DNA from 3 places in the Kosakonia cowanii JCM 10956 genome. Region 1 is predicted to be linked to each of the others. Evidence: predicted binding sites of a transcription regulator. Region 1 holds the regulator's gene; each other region holds the start of a gene.
What was found. The regulator PurR, encoded in region 1, represses purine synthesis genes. The targets are predictions, from matches to a motif close to CANGCAAACGTTTGCNTG.

Region 1 (7,343 bases):
CGGCGAGCCGGTAAGCCAGGCAAAGAAGCTGGCGGAGCAGGCGGCGTAGATCATCACATTGCCGCGATAATCGCGGGCGCGCAGCAGATCGAGAAAGGTGAGTGCCTGCTGGTCATGCGCCACCTCTTTTACCGGCGATTTGAGGCGGAAAACCGGGATCATCAACACCACGGTGATGGCCAGCAGGGTGGCGAAAATCGCCTGCCATTCAATATGGGCCAGCAGCCAGGCGCCGAGCAGTGGGGCCAGCGCCGGGGTTAAGCCGACCAGCGGCATAATGGTGGCGAAAATACGGTTAACGCGGTGCGCCGGGTAGTGATCTGTCACCAGCGCCTGCCAGCTAACGGTGGCGGCGCAGACGCCGACGGCCTGCACAAAACGCAGCACCAGTAGCCAGGTAGCATCGCGCACCCAGAGGGTGCCAAGGCAGCCCAGGGCGAAAATAGAGAGACCAATCAGCAGAATTGGTTTGCGACCATAACGATCCGACAGCGGTCCCCACAGCAGCTGCGCCACCGCGAACCCGGCCAGGAAAAGGCTCAGCGAGGCGCTGATCACGGCGGGAGAGGTGTTTAAATCTTGCTGAATCGCGCTGAAAGCGGGCAGGTACATGTCGGTGGCTAAAAAGCCCAGCACGCTTAAGCCCGCGAGCCAGACTAAAAATCCTTTGCCAGGTTGCATTCTCATTTCTCTTTAATTGCAGGTAATCAGGGTGGGGAAGTGTAAGGAGTGCTTTCCTGGTTGTGAAACGCTAATATTTGCACATTGGTTTCAAAAATTTTGCAGGCAGAATATGTGGTCAGAATACTCCCTTGAAGTGGTGGATGCCGTAGCGCGGAATGGCAGCTTTAGCGGCGCGGCGCAGGAGTTGCACCGCGTGCCTTCTGCGGTGAGCTACACCGTACGCCAGCTGGAGGAGTGGCTGGCGGTGCCGCTGTTCGTGCGCCGCCACCGCGATGTGGAATTAACCCCCGCCGGCGTCTGGTTTTTAAAGGAGGGGCGGTCTGTTATCAAAAAAATGCTGATCACCCGCCAGCAGTGTCAGCAGATCGCCAACGGCTGGCGCGGCCAGTTGCCGATTGCCGTCGATAACATTGTAAAACGCGCCCGCACGCGGCAGATGATTGTCGATTTCTACCGTCACTTCAGCGATGTTGAACTGGTGGTCTACCAGGAGGTGTTCAACGGCGTCTGGGATGCGCTCGCCGATGGCCGTGTTGAACTGGCGATCGGTGCCACGCAGGCCATTCCCGTCGGGGGGCGCTATGCCTTTCGCGATATGGGCACTTTAAGCTGGAAGTGTGTCGTCTCGCGTCAACATCCGCTGGCACAACTCAACGGTCCGTTAAGCGATGAGACGTTGCGCAACTGGCCGTCGCTGATTCAGGAGGATACCTCCCGCTCGTTGCCGAAGCGCATTACCTGGCTGCTGGATAACCAGAAACGGGTGATGGTGCCCGACTGGGCCTCGTCGGAAGCGTGCCTGTCAGCGGGGCTCTGTGTGGGGATGGTGCCAGCCCATTTTGCCCGACCGTGGCTTGATAGCGGTGACTGGGTGGCGCTTGAACTGGAAAACCCGTTCCCGGATGCCGCCTGCTGCCTGACATGGCAACAAAACGAGGCGTCGCCTGCGCTGAACTGGCTGCTCGATTATCTGGGCGACAGTGAAACGTTGAATAAGGAGTGGCTGCGGGAGCCGGAGTAAGGCTCCCGCGGGAGGGGATTAACGGCGGTAATCGCGGAAGGGGCCATCGGCCACCGAGCGGCGCTCAACCAGGCGCGGATGCACTTCAATCGACTGCGACTGTTCACGCTTATTCACAATGCGATCGAGCAGCATGGTGAATGCCGTTTCGCCCAGCGAGTCCTTCGGCTGATGGATCGTCGTCAACGCGGGGGTAAAGAAGCGCGAGTTGCGCACGTTGTCATAGCCGATAACGGAGATATCCTGCGGCACGCGCAGCCCCATCTCATCGGCAGCGCAGAGGGCGCCCATCGCCATAATGTCGCCGCCGCAGAAGACTGCGGTGGGGCGCGAGGACTGGCCGAGGATCTGCTGCATGGCCCGGTAGCCGGACTCCGGCTCAAAGTCGCCCTGTACAATCCAGTTTTCCGGCACGTTGATCATCGCTTCGTTCATCGCCTTCATAAAGCCAGCCAGACGGCCTGCGCCGGTGTTGCGCTCCAGCGGACCCGGGATCACGCCGATGTCGCGATGGCCGCGCTCGATCAGGTAACGACCGGCCATATAGCCGCCCTGGAAGGCGTTATCGATCACTGAATCGGTGAAGTCTGCCTTCGATTCGCCCCAGTCCATCACCACCATCGGAATATGGCGATACTCTTCTAGCATGGTGAGCACGGTTTCCGGGTACTCAGAGCACATCACCAGCAGGCCATCGACACGCTTTTGCGCCATCATCGACAGATAGGCGCGCTGCTTCTCCTGGCTGTTCCAGGCGTTGCCGAGGATCAGGGTGTAACCCTTCTGGAAACACTTCTTCTCAACCGCTTCGATGATCTCGGCGAAGTAGGCCGCTTCACTGCTGGTCGCCAGCAGACCAATCGATTTGGTGTGATTCACTTTCAGGCTGCGCGCAACGGCGCTTGGCGAATAGTGCAGCTCTTTGATCGCCGCCCAGACAGCGTTGCGCGTCTCTTCGGCGACGAAACGGGTTTTGTTAATTACATGTGATACGGTTGTAGTGGAAACGTTTGCTCGTTTCGCGACATCTTTAATCGTTGCCATCAGATATTACTCCAGACCATATCGTAAGCTCCTGATAATTCGGTAGGTAAACGTTTGCCTTTAAACACCCTGAACTCATCAAAGTGAGTGCGGTACGCCGGGAAAACGACACTGGACGTCAGGAGGGGAGTCAATGGCCGGTACGCTAATAAATTTAGCGTCGAATTTTGTCTGATCTTGAGCAAAAGGGGAAGTATTAAAACCGTTCTGCTGGCAAATCACGCAAGATTTTTCCCATATTTTGTGCAAAAATGCGCAGGCTCACTTTTTGTGGGGAAATTAAATGGAGAAAAATTGATGAGCACCGATCTTAAGTATTCACTCTTCACTACCGTCATCGTTCTGAGCCTGATCGTTTTCGGCGCGCTGACCGCTGCACTGCATTGATCTGATGCGAGGGAGAGCCTTCTCCCTCGGTTCTTGCGTCCCCATTGTTACCCGTTGCGCAATAAACTTTTCTCCGTACGCTCACTTCTGTTTTTTGTGACACCTGTCATACTTTTGCCTTTCGCGACCCGGTAGAGGGTCGGCATGTCCATTTCGGAGTCAAAAGATGAAAATAAATTTCCCCCTGCTTGCCCTGGCGATAGGCGCCTTTGGGATTGGTACCACCGAGTTCTCCCCGATGGGGTTACTGCCGGTGATTGCGCAGGGTGTTGGGGTCTCGATTCCGGCGGCGGGGATGCTGATCAGCGCCTATGCCATCGGCGTTATGGTGGGCGCGCCGCTGATGACGCTGCTGCTTTCCCATCGCGGCCGTCGTAACGCGCTGATTTTCTTAATGGCGATCTTCACCGTCGGCAATGTGCTCTCTGCTATTGCGCCGGATTACGCCACCCTGATGATCGCCCGTATCATCACCAGCCTTAACCACGGCGCCTTCTTCGGCCTTGGCTCGGTGGTAGCCGCGAGCGTTGTCGCGAAAGAGAAGCAGGCCAGCGCGGTGGCGACGATGTTTATGGGGCTGACTATCGCCAATATCGGCGGTGTGCCTGCCGCCACCTGGCTTGGGGAGACGATCGGCTGGCGCATGTCGTTTATGGCAACCGCCGGGCTTGGGGTGATCTCCATGGTCTCGCTCTTCTTCTCATTACCGAAAGGCGGCGTGGGCGCGCGACCCAACGTGCGCAACGAGCTCGCGGTACTGATGCGCCCGCAGGTGCTGACGGCGCTGCTGACTACCGTGCTCGGTGCCGGTGCAATGTTCACTCTCTATACCTACATCTCACCGGTGTTGCGCACACTGACTGACGCCACGCCGGTGTTTGTCACCGCCATGCTGGTGCTGATTGGCGTGGGTTTCTCGATTGGCAATTATCTGGGTGGGAAACTGGCGGACCGCTCGGTAACCGGCACCCTGAAAGGCTTTTTACTGCTGCTGATTGTTATCATGCTGGCGATCCCGCTGCTGGCGCGCAGTGAGATTGGTGCGGCGATCGCGATGGTGGTGTGGGGCGCTGCAACATTCGCGGTGGTGCCGCCGTTGCAGATGCGCGTGATGCGTGTTGCCCATGAAGCACCGGGGCTGTCGTCATCGGTCAATATTGGTGCATTTAACCTGGGTAATGCCCTTGGCGCGGCGGCAGGTGGTGCGGTGATCTCCGGCGGTCTCGGCTACAGTTTTGTTCCGGTGATGGGGGCGATTATTGCCGGGCTGGGGCTGCTGCTGGTGCTCTTCTCCGGGCGTAATTCAGCGTCGCGCGTCTGTGCGGCGGCGGAGTAAGGCGAAGTAACACCTGCCGCGCGAGCGGCAGGTGGGAGAGGGAGTTAGCGAATGGTTTTCGGTGTCACTACGCGGCGTGCACCAACATAGTGGCGCTGCCAGTAATCTTCGCTTAATGAAGTGACCTGAATATCCTGGCCGCTGCGCGGTGACTGGATAAATTTGCCGTTGCCGACATAGACGCCAACGTGATCGGCGGTGCCGCGACCCTGAGTGCGGAAGAAGACCAGATCGCCGCTCTCCAGTTCGCGCAGGTTAACCGGCGAGGCATCACGCAGGTGATACATCTCATTGGCGGTACGCGGAATACGGAATTTCACCAGATCTTTATAGGCGTAATAGACCAGCCCGCTGCAATCAAAACCGGTTTTCGGCGAGGTACCGCCCCAGTGGTAAGGTTTGCCGAGCTGGTTCATCAGCTTCGACATCGCGGTTTTTTGCACTTTTTGCACGCGCAGTTTATGCACGTCAGCTAGCGTGCCGGCCTGGCTGCTTTTCACTTTAATACAGTGCGGCTTGTGGCCTTTGCGCGGCGTACACTTCTCAGTCCAGCTAACGGTTGTAGTTTTCAGTGAGCTGGATGCTTTACGACGCGAGGGAGTTTTAGCGGTTTTCTGCGGGGTAGCGCTGTTTTTCTTTTTTATCGTTTTGGTCGATGTTTTGTTTTTTGCGGTTTTTTTACTTCTGACTTTTTCTGCTGGAGTGCCACTGCTTTTCTTTGCTGTTTTTGTAGAACTGTTTTTTTTCTTACGTTCGGATGCTTTCGCCAGATGTGTTTTTTGCACGGCCGAGGCTGGCGCTTGTTCAGAAGCGCTCGCTAATGGCGTGAAAGACAATGTGGTGAACAACAAAGCACAGAGCGTGATTGAAGCTTTTGGTATCCGCGCCACTGAGCATTCCCCTGTTAGGGCAGGCATCTTATTATGCTTGCGTATGATTTAAAAAACTCGTCGATTCTAATCTATAAAAAGCCCAAACGTTAATACTGTTTTTGCATCTATAACGTCGTTTCGTTAACAAGCGCGCAAAAACGAGCAAAACGTTTCGCTAAAAGCGGTTTTTTCACCGCCTGAGCCGCGCCGGGTTGGCTTAAGTCACGCTTACCTTATCGTGCCTGTAACAGCGTAAATTCGCGCGGTGAATAAAATGTTATTTTCCGAAGCAAGCCTGACCCGCTACAATGTTCGATCTCTGCCGTAGAAGAAGTTGAAGGAAGCAAAGACAATGAGTGAGACTCTTGAGAAAATTCAGCGCCAGATCGCTGAGAACCCGATTCTGCTGTACATGAAAGGCTCGCCGAAACTGCCAAGCTGCGGTTTCTCCGCCCAGGCCGTTCAGGCGCTCTCTGCATGCGGCGAGCGTTTTGCCTATGTGGATATCCTGCAAAACCCGGATATCCGTGCCGAACTGCCAAAATATGCAAACTGGCCAACCTTCCCGCAGCTGTGGGTTGAGGGTGAGCTGGTTGGCGGCTGCGATATCATTATCGAGATGTATCAGCGCGGTGAATTGCAGCCGCTGATCAAAGAGGCCGCAGCGAAATATAAAGGCGTACCGGACGCCGAATAACCCGGCGTTATCGGCTCTGCCTTGAAAGGGCTCATGTTTCGACATGAGCCCTTTTTTATTGCCTGTCACCTGCTTACGGTGCGTTGACTTAACCTAAATTATTGGGTATTACTGTGCAAATTTCTTGCTTAACTCTTTGTTAATTATCCTATTTTAAGAATTTTGATAAACCCAGGCATGCTTTTTCTGATGACCAGCTGTGAACAGGATTGCCTTAATTCAGGATGAATGATGAAAACAATAGACAAGATGATTGCGTTGATGACGCTTCTCTTTGCTTTTTCAGCCACGGCGCAACAGCCGCTGGCAAGCAAGGAGGATGTGATGACCCGTATCTCACTGGGCACCCTAAGCGGAACGGCGAAGGAGCGGGTCTACGACACCGATGAGGGTGGACGCAAACTCAGCGAGCTTGACTGGCGCTATCGTCACGCTGTTGTGGTGCAGGGCTCTATCGAGTGGCCGGTGCGGTCCTGGCTCACTTTCGGTGCGTCCGGCTGGACAACTGTCGCGCACAGTGGCAGCAAGATGGATGATTACGACTGGCAGCAGGCATCGCAATCCCGATGGACCGACCACAGCTCTCACCCTAATACGTGGCTCAATTTCGCTAACCAGTGGGATCTCAATCTGACCGGCTGGTTCGTTTACCAGCCTGACTGGCGGCTTGGCGTGATGGGCGGCTATCGGCAAAGCCGTACCAGCTTCTCTGCGCACGGCGGAACCTTCAGCCGTGATAATGGCGCAAAGGTTGGCCGTTTCGATGATGTGAAAGTTCTCGGATATTCACAGCGCTTCAACATGCCCTATGTTGGCCTTACCGGTCGTTATCGCTATGGCAATGTTGAAGCAGGAACCAGCCTGAAATATAGCCGCTGGATAAGTGCGCAGGCGACAGACCAGCACTACTTACGCAGCATCACCTTCAGCGATACTACCCGGCACCAGCGGAGCTTTTCCCTTTCGGCTAACGTCGGCTATTACGTCACGCAGCAGGTAAAGCTCTATCTGGAAAGCACCTGGGACCGCACGTTAAATAAAAAAGGGATCAATACCGCCACCTTCTCCAGGGAGGGAACCTATGCGCGTGCCTCTTTCAAGGATAGCGCCGGGATAGAACACTCCTCGCTGCTCACTACCGCCGGGCTGGTCTACCACTTTTAATAAAAAACCGGTCTGTTGACCGGTTTTTTTCAGGCTTCTGAATCGACTTCTGGCGTCGGCAACGGCCAGCCGCCAAGCCGCTTCCAGCGGTTAACGATTTCACAAAACAGCTGTGCGGTCTGCTCCGTGTCATACAAC
Region 2 (7,343 bases), 1.4 Mb from region 1:
GGATCAGGTTGATCCCCTGCTGCCACGCAATCGGCATCACCACAAAAGCCATCACCAGCAGAATGCCGACGAACAACACCAGCACAATGCTTGCCGCCCAACTGCGCGAGCAGCCAATGCGTTGCAGGCGGGCCGTTGGCCACTCCAGCAGATAGGCAATCACCAGCGCAACAAGCAGCGGCGCGAGCAGGCCGCTAAAGAAGAAAAGAATGGTAAAACCGGCAAGCAGAATAACCAGCAGGGCAATCGCTTCGGGATCGCTGAAGCGACGGCGATACCACTGCGTCAACATTTCGAGCATAACGTTCCTTATTTCGCCTCACTGGCGGACGTTCAGAACGGGAAGTTTATCGAAATGTCACAAAAAAGACTTCGCTTTTCGTTCCCTTTGCGGGAAACATATCATTGCCGTGAATAAGATTTTCAATGACCATTAACGCGGCTACACTCGCAGGGCGGGTAAGCCGAATGGAACCCGGTTATCGTTGTGTCACCTCCAACACAGGAAAGAGGTTATGTTCAGGCAGTTGAAACGAACGCTGGTCGCAACCCTTATCGCCGCCCTTACCGCAGGCCAGGCTGCGCCGGTTTTTGCAGACTCGGCAGATAGCCTGCCGGATATGGGCACCTCGGCTGGCAGCACGCTCTCCATCGGCCAGGAGATGCAGATGGGCGACTTCTATGTGCGCCAGCTGCGCGGCAGCGCGCCGTTGATTAACGATCCGCTGCTGGTGCAGTACATCAATTCCCTCGGTATGCGGCTGGTCGCGCATGCCTACTCAGTGAAAACCCCTTTCCACTTCTACCTGGTGAATAACGACGAAATTAACGCCTTCGCCTTCTTTGGCGGCAACGTGGTGCTGCACTCTGCCCTCTTCCGTTACACGGATAATGAGAGCCAGCTCGCGTCGGTAATGGCGCACGAAATTTCGCACGTTACCCAGCGCCACCTTGCGCGCGCGATGGAAGATCAGAAAAGCAGCGCGCCGCTCACCTGGGCAGGCGCGCTGGGGTCGATTCTGCTGGCGATGGCCAGCCCGCAGGCGGGGATGGCGGCGCTGACCGGTACACTGGCCGGCACGCGGCAGGGGATGATCAGCTTTACGCAGCAGAATGAGCAGGAGGCGGACCGCATCGGCATTCAGGTGCTGCAACGCGCCGGTTTTGATCCGCAGGCGATGCCGACCTTCCTCGAAAAATTGCTCGATCAGTCCCGCTACTCCAGCCGACCGCCGGAAATTTTGCTGACGCACCCCCTGCCGGAGAGCCGACTGTCAGACGCCCGCAACCGCGCCAACCAGATGCGCCCGGTAGTGGTGCAATCTTCTGAATCGTTCTATATGGCAAAGGCCCGCACCCTGGGCATGTATAACTCAGGCCGTAACCAGCTGACCGACGATCTGCTCGACAGCTGGGCGAAAGGCAACGTGCGCGAGCAGCGCGCCGCGCAGTATGGCCGGGCACTGAAAGCGATGGAGGCGAAAGATTTTGCCGGGGCGCAGAAACTGTTGCAGCCGCTGCTGAGCGCGGATGCAAACAATGCCTGGTATCTCGATCTGGCGACGGATATCGACCTTGGCCTGAATAAAAGCGGCGAGGCGATTAAACGCCTGAATAGTGCCAGCGGGCTTAAGAACAGCCCGGTGCTGCAACTCAACCTGGCGAACGCTTACTTACAGGGCGGCCAGCCGGCACAGGCGGCGCAGATCCTCAATCGCTACACCTTCACCAATAAAGACGATATCAACGGCTGGGATCTGCTGGCGCAAACGGAAGCGGCGCTCGGCAACCGCGATCAGGAACTGGCGGCGCGTGCCGAAGGCCAGGCGCTGATCGGCAGGCTCGACCAGGCGATTACGCTGCTGAGCAGCGCCAGCGCGCAGGTGAAGCTTGGCAGCCTGCAACAGGCACGCTATGACGCGCGAATCGATCAGCTGCGCCAGATGCAGCAGCGCTTCCGCCCGTACGAAAAGATGTAATCAGGAGAGAAGATGTCAGACGCAGTAAAAATCTACCATAACCCACGCTGCTCCAAGAGCCGCGAAACCTTGAGCCTGCTGCAAGCCAACGGTGTTGACCCGGAGGTGGTGCTCTATCTGGAGACGCCGCCGGATGCGGCAACGATTAAACAGCTGTTGCAGTGGCTTGGCATGTCGAGCGCGCGGGAGTTGATGCGCACGAAAGAGGAGCTCTATAAATCGCTCAATCTCGGCGACAGTGCGTTGTCCGAAGCGGCGCTGGTGCAGGCGATGGTAGAGAATCCGAAATTGATCGAGCGACCCATCGTGGTCGCCAACGGTCAAGCACGCATTGGTCGCCCGCCGGAAAGCGTAATGGAGATCGTCGGGTAAGTGTGATTGCCGGGCCGTAGGCCACAAGCTTTTGTAGGCCGGAGAAGGCGGTGCGCCGCCATCCGGCCTACGCATCAGACCACAAGCCCTTGTAGGCCGGATAAGGCGGGACGCCGCCATCCGGCAGAAGAAGCACCTACAGCTGCAGAATATCTTTCACAAACGGGATGGTGAGCTTGCGCTGGGCGGTGATCGAAGCGCGATCCAGCTGATCGAGCGTGTCGAACAGCGTGCGCATCTCGCGATCCAACCTTTTCAGCAGAAAACGGCCGACATCTTCCGGCAGCTCAAAGCCGCGAATGCGCGCGCGCAGTTGCAGCGCCTGCAGTTTGTCCTCATCGGAGAGCGGCTGCAGCTTATAGATCTGCCCCCAGTCGAGACGCGAGGCCAGATCCGGCAAGCCGAGATTGAGCTGGCGCGGCGGCCGATCACCGGTGATCAGCAGGCGGGTTTTACCCTGCTCCAGAATACGGTTGTAGAGGTTAAAGATCGCCATCTCCCACGGCTCATCGCCCGCGATGCACTCGATATTATCGATGCAGACCAGCGACAGATGCTCCATCCCTTCCAGCACTTCCGGGACAAACCAGGTGCGTTTATCGAGCGGCACATAGCCCACGGCATCGCCGCGCTGGGAGAGTTCGGCGCAGGCGGCATGCAGCAGATGGCTGCGGCCCGCGCCTTCGCGTGACCAGAAATAGATATAACCGCTGTGCGCCTCGCGCAAAACGTTTTGTAACGCCGCCAGTAAGGAGGGGTTATCACCCGGCCAGAAACTCGCAAAGGTTTCATCATCGGGTAAAAATAATGGCAGGGAGAGCTGTGCCGGCGTGTTCAGAGGTACCTCAACAGGGCTTACAAAAAACGCAGTGAGTCTATCATAAAAATCGACGCCGTTTGAACCGGGCGCGAGGCCCGGTTCAATTCTGTGCGCTACTTACGGTTTCGCCTGCTCATTTTCTGGCGCATCCAGTATCACCTCTTCCGGACGCAGTACGCTAATCAGCTTGAAGATTAGGCTCAGGCCAACGCCGACAATGGTCGCCAGCGCCATCCCTTTCAGCTCTGCCGCGCCGATATGCACCTTCGCGCCGCTGACGCCGATAATCAGGATCACCGAGGTGAGGATCAGGTTTTGCGCTTTGCTGTAGTCCACTTTCGACTCAATCAGCACGCGGATCCCCGAAGCACCGATCACCCCGTAGAGCAGCAGCGACACGCCGCCCATTACCGGCACCGGAATGATCTGGATCGCCGCCGCCAGCTTGCCGACGCAGGAGAGCAGAATAGCGATAATCGCCGCGCCGCCAATCACCCAGGTGCTATAGACGCGGGTAATCGCCATCACGCCGATATTCTCACCGTAAGTGGTATTCGGCGTCGAACCGAAGAAGCCGGAGATCATCGTCGACAGGCCGTTGGCGAACATCGAGCGATGCAGGCCCGGGTCGCGGATCAGATCGCGTTTGACGATATTGGCCGTCACCACCAGATGCCCGACGTGCTCGGCAATTACCACCAGCGCCGCCGGCAGTATGGTGAAGATAGCGAACCACTCAAAGCGCGGGGTGTAGAAGGTTGGCAGCGCGAACCAGTGCGCCTGGGCGATAGGTGTGGTATCGACCACGCCCATGGCGAAGGAGAGCGCATAGCCCGCCAGCACGCCGATCAGAATCGGGATAATCGCCAGAAAACCGCGGAACAGCACTGAACCAAAGACCGTCACCGCCAGCGTCACCAGCGAAATAGTGATGGTTTTGCTGTCAGCGCTCTGCCCGTCTGCGGGCAGCAAGCCGGCCATATTCGCCGCTACGCCCGCTAACTCGAGGCCGATCACCGCCACAATGGCGCCCATTGCCGCAGGCGGGAACATCACGTCCAGCCAGCCGGTACCCGCTTTTTTGACAATCAGCGCCACCAGGCAGAAGAGCACGCCGCACATAATGAATCCGCCCAGCGCCACTTCATAACCCAGCGGCAACAGCAGCAGCACCGGCGAGATAAAAGCAAAGCTGGAGCCGAGGTAAGCGGGGATCTTCCCTTTACAGATAAAGATATAGAGCAGCGTGCCGACACCGTTAAACAGCAGCACGGTGGCCGGGTTGATATGAAACAGGATTGGCACCAGCACGGTTGCGCCAAACATGGCGAACAAGTGCTGCAAACTAAGCGGGATCGTCTGCAAAAGCGGCGGTCTTTCACTCACCCCGATAGCACGGCGCGTCATAGTGTTTTCCTCTGAGTGTTGTTGTTAATCTCCCCGTCCGGTGCGGCGGGCAGTGTTCTGTTTCCAAAAAAAAGCCGACTATCAAAGTCGGCTTTCATTGTGTTGTCAGTTACTTCGTCCCAAAAATCTTATCGCCGGCATCGCCGAGCCCCGGGATGATGTATCCCTGCTCGTTAAGACCCTGGTCGATAGATGCGGTATAGAGTTCGACATCCGGGTGCGCTTTCTCCAGCGCAGCGACGCCTTCCGGCGCGGCCACCAGCACCAGCACCTTAATAGTGGTGCAGCCGGCGTTTTTCAGCAGATCGATGGTGGCGATCATTGAACCGCCGGTCGCCAGCATCGGGTCAACCACCAGCGCCATACGCTCGTCGATGTTCGATACCAGTTTCTGGAAGTAAGGCACCGGCTCCAGCGTCTCTTCGTTGCGGTAGATACCGACAACGCTGATGCGCGCGCTTGGCACATGCTCCAGCACGCCTTCCATCATCCCCAGACCGGCACGCAGGATCGGCACCACGGTAATTTTCTTACCCTTGATCTGGTCGATCTCTACCGGGCCGTTCCAGCCTTCGATAGTCACCTTCTCGGTTTCCAGATCCGCAGTAGCTTCATAAGTCAGCAGGCTGCCTACTTCTGAGGCGAGTTCACGAAAGCGTTTGGTGCTGATGTCGTTCTCTCGCATCAGGCCCAGCTTGTGTTTGACGAGTGGGTGTTTTACTTCCACGACCTTCATACTCTTCTCCTTCCGCTGACAGGTGGCAACCACAAAAAAAATCGCCGGATTATACCGCTTTTTTCCCGTTTCGCTACAGGCAGCCGCTTGATCGCGATCAATTCAGCTGGAGAAGAGTATAAAACAATAATCGACCGCGCCCTGCAACAATGGACTCGCAAACGTTTGCCTTGGCTGTTAGAATTGCGCCGAATTTTTATTGCTACCGCTAGAAAACGCGTGGGGACAGAAGCAGTGACCGATAAAACCTCTCTCAGCTATAAAGATGCCGGTGTTGATATTGACGCGGGCAATGCTCTGGTAGACCGAATCAAAGGCGTGGTGAAGAAGACCCGTCGCCCGGAAGTGATGGGCGGGCTGGGCGGCTTCGGCGCGCTGTGCGCGTTGCCGCAAAAATATCGTGAGCCAGTTCTGGTTTCCGGCACTGATGGCGTAGGCACCAAACTGCGTCTGGCGATGGATCTGAAACGTCACGACACTATCGGCATCGACCTTGTCGCAATGTGCGTTAACGATCTGGTGGTACAGGGCGCAGAGCCCCTCTTCTTCCTCGACTACTACGCCACCGGCAAACTGGATGTCGATACTGCTGCCAGCGTGATTAACGGTATCGCCGAAGGGTGTTTGCAGTCCGGCTGCGCGCTGGTCGGCGGCGAAACGGCAGAGATGCCGGGCATGTATCACGGCGACGACTATGATGTGGCCGGTTTCTGCGTTGGCGTAGTAGAAAAATCAGAGATTATCGACGGTAGCAAAGTCGCCGATGGCGATGTGCTGGTTGCCCTTGGCTCCAGCGGCCCGCACTCCAACGGCTACTCGCTGGTGCGCAAAGTCCTCGAAGTGAGCGGCACCGATCCGCTGACCACGCAGCTGGAAGGCAAATCACTGGCCGATCATCTGCTGGAACCGACCCGCATTTACGTCAAATCCGTGCTGGAGCTGATCGAAAAGGTTGAGGTTCATGCGGTTGCGCACCTCACTGGCGGCGGTTTCTGGGAGAATATTCCGCGCGTGCTGCCGGATAACACCCAGGCTGTTATTGACGAATCCTCCTGGCAGTGGCCGGCGGTGTTTGACTGGCTACAGAGCGCCGGTAACGTCAGCCGTCACGAAATGTACCGCACCTTTAACTGCGGCGTTGGCATGGTGATCGCCCTGCCCGCGCAGGAAGTGGATAAAGCGATTGAGCTGATGAATGCCAAAGGTGAAAAGGCATGGAAAATCGGTATGATCAAAGCTTCTGATTCCAGCGAGCGTGTGGTTATTGAATGAAAAACATTGTGGTGCTGATTTCCGGCAACGGCAGTAATTTGCAGGCGATTATCGACGCCTGCAAACAGAAAAGAATCAACGGCACCCTGCGGGCAGTTTTCAGTAATAAGGCCGACGCGTTCGGCCTTCAGCGTGCGCGGGAAGCGAATATTCCCGCTCATGCGCTGAGCGCAGATCAGTTTGCCAACCGCGACGCATTCGATCGTGAGCTGATGCAGGAGATTGACGCCTACGCGCCGGATGTTGTGGTGCTGGCGGGTTATATGCGCATCCTCAGCCCGGCGTTTGTTGCCCACTACGCCGGTCGCCTGCTCAATATCCACCCCTCTCTGTTACCGAAATACCCCGGTTTGCATACCCACCGCCAGGTGCTGGAAAACGGCGATGAGGAGCACGGCACCAGCGTGCACTTTGTCACTGACGAACTGGATGGCGGCCCGGTAATTTTGCAGGCGAAAGTGCCGGTGTTTGCGGGTGACAGCGAAGAGGATATTACTGCCCGCGTGCAGGCGCAGGAGCATGCGATCTATCCGCTGGTGGTGAGCTGGTTTGTCGAGGGTCGCCTGACCATGCAGGAGGGCGGTGCCTGGCTTGATGGCCTGCGTTTACCGCCTGAAGGGTATGCAGCGGACGAATAATTGCGCGTTTCCCCGGCTGCGGCTTTCGCAGCCGGGCTCTATTCTGTGCCGGAGAGGCGAAACCATCTCCGGCTCCTCCCCCTTCCCTCACCACTCTGCACTATTTTTCATCACGTTAA
Region 3 (7,343 bases), 930 kb from region 1:
CGTGATCGTGCACGCCCATATCTTTTGCCGTCTGATGGCAGAGATAAACGCCCAGCGAAATTCCCAGCATCACCAGCAGCGAATAGAGCTGCCAGGGCAGGAAGGTCATCAGCCACCAAAAAGGGATCGCCGCAATCGAGCCCATGGTGCCGGGCATAAACGGGATTAAACCGCTGCCAAACCCGGTCGCCAGCAGGTGCCAGGGGTTACGCATAGTGAGACGGCTTTTAGCGATATCTTTATCTTTAGTGCGCTGCAAAATGGTCATATCCTTTCCAGTCGAGGGTGACGGCTTTTCCCTCGCGAGTGAAGTAGAGCCCCTCCCCGTCCGCGCCCATCTGCCCGATGCAGGTAAACGGTGCGCCCAACTGCCCAATCGCCACATCCAGTGCGCCGCGATTCAGCTCAGGTACGGTAAAGCAGAGTTCATAATCCTCTCCGCCGGACAATGCCCAGCGCAGCGCCTGATCCGGCTCGACGTGCCGACGCATGGCATCCGATAACGGGATCGCATCAAGATCGATCCGCGCGCCAAACCCGCTCGCTTTCAGGATATGCCCGAGATCGGAGATAAGACCGTCAGAGAGATCGATGGCCGAGCTTGCGAGGTTACGCAGCGCCTGGCCCTGCAACACGCGCGCCGTCGGGCGCAGATGGCGCTTTTTCAGGTAAGCCGCATCATCGCTGTCGCTAACGGTTAAACGGTTTTGCAAAATCGCCAGCCCGGCAGCGCTGTCGCCCGGCGTACCGGTGACATAGATCCAGTCGCCCGGCTTCGCGCCGGAGCGCTTCATCGCGCGGCCTGCTGGCACGTAACCATGAATACCAATGGTCATCGACAGCGGCCCGCGGGTGGTATCACCGCCGATAAGCTGCATATCGTAATAGCTGATTTGCTCAAACAGGCTGTCGCTGAAAGCCTGCAACCACGCTTCGTCCGCTTCCGGGAGCGTTAACGCCAGTGTCAGCCAGGCAGGATCGGCACCCATCGCCGCCAAATCGCTAAGATTGGAGGCCATTGCTTTCCAGGCCAGATCGGCAGGATCGATATCGGGGAGAAAATGGTTACCCGCCACCAGCGTGTCGACGCTGATCGCCAGGGTCTGTTTTTCGGGGACATTGAGCAGCGCACAATCGTCACCGATACCGGTTTCGACGTCGCGACGTGAAGTTCGTACGCGGTCAAAATAACGGGCAATCAGGGAGAATTCACCGCATGCCATACGTTATTCCTCTGTAGAAAAAAGAAAAAGCCGGGACCGGCGCGCTGAAAGCGTCGCCCGTCACCGGCTTGCGGATCACTTCTTGTGGGGACGGATCGCAGGTGCGGCTTTATCCAGCACGCCGTTCACAAACTTATGGCTGTCTTCAGCGCCAAAGGTTTTAGCCAGTTCGATAGCTTCGTTGATCGCCACTTTATAGGGCACATCATCACGTTTTGAGAGTTCGAACAGCGCGATACGCAATACCGCTTTCTCAACCTGACCCAGCTCTTCGAGCAGACGGGAGAGGTATGGCTTCATCAGGCCATCGAGATATGCGCTATTAGTCGCCACCCCGTTCAACAGTTCACGGAAGTACACGACGTCAACATCTTTCACGTCCTGTTCCGCCAGGAACTGGTATTCAACATCAGTGATGTCGTTCTGGGACAACTGCCAGGAGTAAAGCGCCTGAACGGCACACTCACGGGCGCGGCGACGAGCAGCAGGTTTCACGTAATTCCCCTTACAAAATTCAAGCCTTGATGGCTTTCAATACATTAATCATTTCAAGCGCGGTCAGTGCGGCTTCCGCACCTTTATTACCGGCTTTGGTGCCAGCGCGTTCGATGGCCTGTTCAATACTTTCTGTGGTGAGCACGCCGAATGCGACCGGAATGGCGCTCTCCTGCGCGACATGCGCCAGGCCGTTGCTTGCGCCGCCTGCCACATACTCAAAGTGCGCTGTACCGCCGCGAATCACGGTGCCGAGCGCAATCACGGCATCATATTTGCCGGTTTTCGCCAGCTCGCCTGCGGCCAGCGGCAGCTCGTAAGCGCCCGGAACCCACACGACGGTGATGTTATCGTCCTGCACCTGACCAATACGTTTCAGGGCATCGATCGCGCCTTCCAGCAGACTGTCATTGATAAAGTTGTTGAAACGCGCAATGGTGATGGCGACGCGAGCGTCCGGAGCAGCAACGTTGGCTTCAATAATGTTCATACACTTCCTTCACAGGTTCAGTTCGGACCCCGCAGGGGGGCGGATTTTAGCATACTATTTAACGCGCTGCTTCCCTTTTACAGCAGGCTTCACGCGTTGGTGAGGTGCAGGCAAACATCAGGGCCAACCTGCCGTATCTCACTGAAACTAAAGCGCGGCGCATCGGCAAGCGCCGTCAATCCCGGCAGTTGGCAGAGCCCGCGCGCATCGCTGCCTAACAGTTTAGGCGCAAGATAGACCACCAGCTCATCAACCAGCCCCGCGTTCAGCAGCGCGCCAGCAAGCTCTGCGCCCGCCTCAACCCAGACGCTGTTAATCTGCTGTTTACCGAGCATCATCATCAGCATCACCAGATCGGCATGGCCGTTATGTTCCGGCACGATGATTTCGCGCACGCTCTCAGGCCACGCGCGCGTATCGGCTTTGGTGCGCGCAAACCAGGTCTCCCCCGGCTGGCTGACGACGTTATGCTGCGGCGTCACGCGGTTCTGGCTATCAATAATAATGCGCAGCGGCTGGCACAGATCCGCTTCGGGATAGCACGCCTGGGTATCGCTGTTTAATTCATTCCAGCGCACGGTAAGCGACGGATCGTCCGCCAGCACCGTGGCGCTGCTGCTGAGAATGGCATGGCTCTGCGCGCGCAGCTGCTGCACGTCGCGGCGCGCCTGCACAGAGGTGATCCACTGGCTTTCGCCGCTCGCCATTGCCGTGCGCCCGTCGAGCGACGCGCCGAGCTTAAGCTGAAGATAGGGAAAACCGGTGCGCATACGTTTGAGAAAGCCTTTATTCAGCGCTTCGGCCTCGCTCATCATCAGGCCGTGGCTCACCTCAATCCCGGCCTGCTGGAGACGATAAAGTCCACGCCCGGCAACCTGCGGATTGGGATCCTGCATGGCAGCAACGACCCGCGCTACTCCGGCGGCAATCAGCGCATCGCAGCAGGGCGGCGTGCGCCCGTGGTGGCTGCAGGGCTCCAGCGTCACATATGCGGTACCGCCGCGCGCGCGATCGCCCGCCATGCGCAGGGCATGCACTTCCGCGTGCGGCTCACCGGCGCGGTAGTGAAACCCTTCACCGACAATCTCGCCATCGTTAACAATCACGCAGCCGACGCGCGGATTCGGATGGGTGGTAAAGCGGCCGCGCTGCGCCAGTTTCAGCGCACGCGCCATATAGATTTCATCCTGCATGATCAATCCTGTAGACGGGCGATCTCTTCGCCAAATTCGCGGATATCCTCGAAACTGCGGTAGACGGAGGCAAAGCGCACATAGGCCACTTTATCGAGCTTTTTCAGCTGCTCCATCACCAGATTGCCGATCATCTTACTCGGCACTTCGCGTTCGCCGGTTGCGCGAAGTTGCGATTTAATATGGTTTAACGCCATTTCTACGTCATCGGCGCTCACCGGGCGCTTCTCCAGCGCTTTCAACATGCCGCTGCGCAGCTTGTCTTCATTAAAGGGTTCACGCACATCATTGCTTTTTACTACGCGCGGCATCACAAGCTCTGCCACTTCAAAGGTGGTGAAACGCTCATTGCAAACCAGACACTGCCGACGGCGGCGAACGGATGAACCTTCTCCCACCAAGCGGGAATCGATGACTTTGGTGTCCACGGCGAAACAGAATGGGCAATGCATACGGGATCCTGACGTGAGAGTTAACTGAAATCTATTTTAACCTGAAGTGGCATGACAACAAAGGCAGACCCTTTTTGAGACAATGGATCGATGGCAAAGCCGCGGTTGCGATCTACCATTACAGCGATCCTCCCCTTCAAGGAAACAGACGCAATGACAAGACGTTACCTAAGAACACTGTTGCTGGGAAGCCTTTTTACCCTCAGCGCCTGCGCCCCGCAAAGCGAAGTCCGCCAGCTCCACCAAAGCGTCAGTACGCTCAATAAAGAGATGAGCAAGCTGAACCAGGAGACGGTCAAAATCACACAGCAAAACAGCCTTAACGCCAAATCGGGCAGCGGTGCCTACCTGCTGCCCGGCGCCAATACGCCTGCGCTGCTGAAGAGCCAGATCGGCACACTGCGTCTCTCACTGAAAGATATGGCGCCAAACGCCGCCGGAACACGCGTTGTGCTGCATATTCAGGGCCAGTCCAACGATCCGCTGCCCGCCTTTAGCGGCACCATTGAGTATGGCCAGCTTCAGGGCACCACCGAGAACTATCAGGAAGTAAATGTACAGAATCAGTTGATCAATGCCCCGGCCAGCACGCTGGCACCAAGCGATGTCGACATTCCGCTACAGCTTAATGGCATCACGCCTGAGCAACTCGGTTTTGTGCGCGTTCACGATATTCAGCCGGCTACCGCTCAGTAACCGCTCTTCTGCGGGCGATCCTCTCGCCCGCCCTTTCGCTGCTCCGTTTTTCAGCCACACTGCAACGTTGATATTCATCAATTGGCATTATCAATAAATGTCAGTACAATCGCCGCCGTTTAATCGACGCAAACGTGAACGCAATCGATTACGTATATGTCAATAATGTGAAACAACACATATTTTTGTGAGCGTGGATACTTATAATAGGCGCGCAGAAATATGAAACATTTAGCAATTTAATGCGTGCTTACTTTCACTCCCGTCTGGGATCTTAATCAGTGGCGTAATGATGAAAAAAACTCTCCTCGCAGCCGGTGCCGCACTGGCGCTTACCGCTTCTTTCTCTGCCAGCGCAGCGGAAACCAGCAAACCTGAATTTGTCTCCGACTGGTGGCATCAGAGCGTGAACGTAGTGGGCAGCTATCACACCCGCTTCGGAGCTATTCCGCGTAACGATACCTATCTGGAATATGAAGCCTTCGCCAAGAAAGATTGGTTCGACTTCTACGGCTACCTGGATGCGCCGGTCTTCTTCGGCGGTAACTCCGGCGCGAAAGGGATCTGGAACCACGGTTCTCCGCTGTTTATGGAGATTGAACCGCGCTTCTCCATTGATAAGCTGACCAACACCGATCTGAGCTTCGGCCCGTTCAAAGAGTGGTACTTCGCCAACAACTACATCTACGACATGGGCCGTAACGCCGGTGGTCGCCAGAGCACCTGGTACATGGGTCTGGGCACCGATATCGACACCGGCCTGCCGATGAGCCTCTCCCTGAACGTCTATGCGAAATACCAGTGGCAGAACTATGGCGCACCAAACGAAAACGAGTGGGACGGCTACCGTTTCAAAGTGAAATACTTTGTGCCGATCACGCCACTGTGGGGCGGCCAGTTGAGCTATATCGGCTTCACCAACTTTGACTGGGGCTCCGATCTCGGCGATCGCCGCTACTACAACAATGGCCAGCAGCAGCGTACCAGCAACTCCATCGCCTCAAGCCACATTCTGGCGCTGAGCTACGATCACTGGCACTACTCCGTCGTTGCCCGTTACTGGCACAACGGCGGCCAGACCAAAGATGATGCGATCCTGAACTACGGCGCGGGCGATTTCAGCGCCCGCACTACCGGCTGGGGTGGCTACCTGGTGGTTGGCTACAACTTCTAATGTAACGCCTGAAAAGCCGACCTCGAGTCGGCTTTTTTATGCCCGAACGCTGCTGAATAAAAATCTGAAAACAGACCTTTCCAGTACACCAGTACCAATCCTCCCCATCCATTGCTCATCGCCATGCTTTAAAATCCGCTCCTGAGAGGAATTTACTCTAAGGAAAAGAGAACCATGTGGGCCGTAGAAATGGAGGGCATCAGTAAGAAATATTTACTGGGCCAGGTGTGGGTAGATGCCCTTAAAGACGTCACGCTCAACATTGCAGCAAACCGCTTTACCGTCCTGTCCGGGCAATCCGGCAGTGGCAAAACAACCCTACTTAATTTAATCGGCGGCATCGATCGGCCCGACAGCGGGTATCTGACGATTGCCGGCCAGCCAATGGCGGAGCTGGATGATGACCAGTGCAGCGACTTTCGCGCCCGCCACCTCGGTTTTATCTTCCAGAACTTCAATCTTATCCCGGTGCTGACCGTGCGCGAGAACATCGAAGTTCCGCTGCTGATACAGCATAAAAACCCGGCGTATCGCCAGCAGCGCATCGATGAGATGCTCGACAATGTTGGCCTGGCACATAAGGCTGACTCGCTGCCTAACCAACTTTCCGGTGGTCAACGCCAGCGCGTTGCCATTGCCCGAGCGCTGATCCACCGCCCCGCGCTGATTGTCGCCGACGAACCCACCGCCAACCTCGACAGCAAAACCGGTGCCGCCATTTTGCAGCTGCTGCGCCATTTACAGCGTGAATACGCCGTGACGGTAGTGTTCTCCTCCCACGATCCGCAGGTGATTGCCGCCGCGGACGATCTCTATGTGGTGCATGACGGCAGCGTCACGCGCCCGGCAATGGTGTAAGGGGGGATAATGCAAACTACAACGCTAATGAAACATGCCCTGCGCAACTTACTGCGCAGCCGCCGACGTACCCTTTCAACCCTCTGCGCCATTATCGTCGGGGCGATAGGCATTCTGCTGTTCGCAGGCTATAACCAGTCGATTGAGTACAGCCTGCAAACCACCTTCGTGCGCGATAAAGGCCATCTGCAGATCCAGCAGCGGGACTATCTTCTGCACGGCACCAGCAACCCTGCGCTTTACAGCATTCATAACTATCAACAGATCGTCGATATCCTCATCCGCGACCCGGTGCTGAAAAAGATGATCGCCGTTACCACGCCGGTCCTCTCCCTGACCGGGCTCGCGGGCCACTATGCGGTTGGCACCTCGCGTCCGGTGTTGATCTATGGCACAGAGGCCGTTGGGCAAGCACAGCTGGATAAGTGGGATGAATATCAGATAGGCGCAGACCTTATCGTCCGCAAACCGCTGACCGGTACCCAGCCGGAAGCGGCTTTAATTGGCCGCGGGCTGGCCCGCCTGCTGCTGCTGTGTGATTTTGTTAAAGATCAACCCTGCGCGCCGCCGCCGTCGAAAGAGAACAATGCCAGCGCACTACCTGACGATCTGCTGGCGCTGTCGCAAAGCGCCCGCGATACGCGCCCACCGGCCACGGGATCGCATATTGAGCTGCTGGCCGCTTCCGCTGCCGGTGCGCCGAATATTATCCGCGTCAACGTGCTGGGCACCCAGCCGCAGCAGGCGCGCGAACTGGATGAC

Region 2: a site for PurR is predicted at 5,469-5,486, ahead of purM (phosphoribosylformylglycinamidine cyclo-ligase). Genes of this name have one in related genera too.
Region 3: a site for PurR is predicted at 4,687-4,704, ahead of BWI95_RS10970 (nucleoside-specific channel-forming protein Tsx). Genes of this name have one in related genera too.

What each region holds. Positions count from the first base shown of each region.
Region 1 covers NZ_CP019445.1:3,263,782-3,271,124, forward strand. Annotated here, with positions in the region: gene punC (purine nucleoside transporter PunC) at 1-681, opposite strand, end outside; partial or broken gene punR (DNA-binding transcriptional activator PunR) at 794-1,727, shown strand; gene purR (HTH-type transcriptional repressor PurR) at 1,724-2,749, opposite strand; gene cydH (cytochrome bd-I oxidase subunit CydH) at 3,047-3,136, shown strand; gene BWI95_RS15400 (MFS transporter) at 3,303-4,472, shown strand; gene BWI95_RS15405 (C40 family peptidase) at 4,517-5,362, opposite strand; gene BWI95_RS15410 (Grx4 family monothiol glutaredoxin) at 5,697-6,041, shown strand; gene BWI95_RS15415 (omptin family outer membrane protease) at 6,270-7,205, shown strand; gene rnt (ribonuclease T) at 7,235-7,343, opposite strand, start outside.
Region 2 covers NZ_CP019445.1:5,645-12,987, forward strand. Annotated here, with positions in the region: gene BWI95_RS00035 (AI-2E family transporter) at 1-301, opposite strand, end outside; gene bepA (beta-barrel assembly-enhancing protease) at 516-1,979, shown strand; gene arsC (arsenate reductase (glutaredoxin)) at 1,992-2,351, shown strand; gene BWI95_RS00050 (DnaA inactivator Hda) at 2,488-3,189, opposite strand; gene uraA (uracil permease) at 3,289-4,578, opposite strand; gene upp (uracil phosphoribosyltransferase) at 4,688-5,314, opposite strand; gene purM (phosphoribosylformylglycinamidine cyclo-ligase) at 5,549-6,586, shown strand; gene purN (phosphoribosylglycinamide formyltransferase) at 6,583-7,224, shown strand.
Region 3 covers NZ_CP019445.1:2,332,520-2,339,862, reverse strand. Annotated here, with positions in the region: gene pgpA (phosphatidylglycerophosphatase A) at 1-268, opposite strand, end outside; gene thiL (thiamine-phosphate kinase) at 246-1,223, opposite strand; gene nusB (transcription antitermination factor NusB) at 1,299-1,718, opposite strand; gene ribH (6,7-dimethyl-8-ribityllumazine synthase) at 1,738-2,208, opposite strand; gene ribD (bifunctional diaminohydroxyphosphoribosylaminopyrimidine deaminase/5-amino-6-(5-phosphoribosylamino)uracil reductase RibD) at 2,298-3,401, opposite strand; gene nrdR (transcriptional regulator NrdR) at 3,404-3,853, opposite strand; gene BWI95_RS10975 (SadB/YajI family lipoprotein) at 4,007-4,549, shown strand; gene BWI95_RS10970 (nucleoside-specific channel-forming protein Tsx) at 4,842-5,723, shown strand; gene BWI95_RS10965 (ABC transporter ATP-binding protein) at 5,898-6,581, shown strand; gene BWI95_RS10960 (ABC transporter permease) at 6,591-7,343, shown strand, end outside.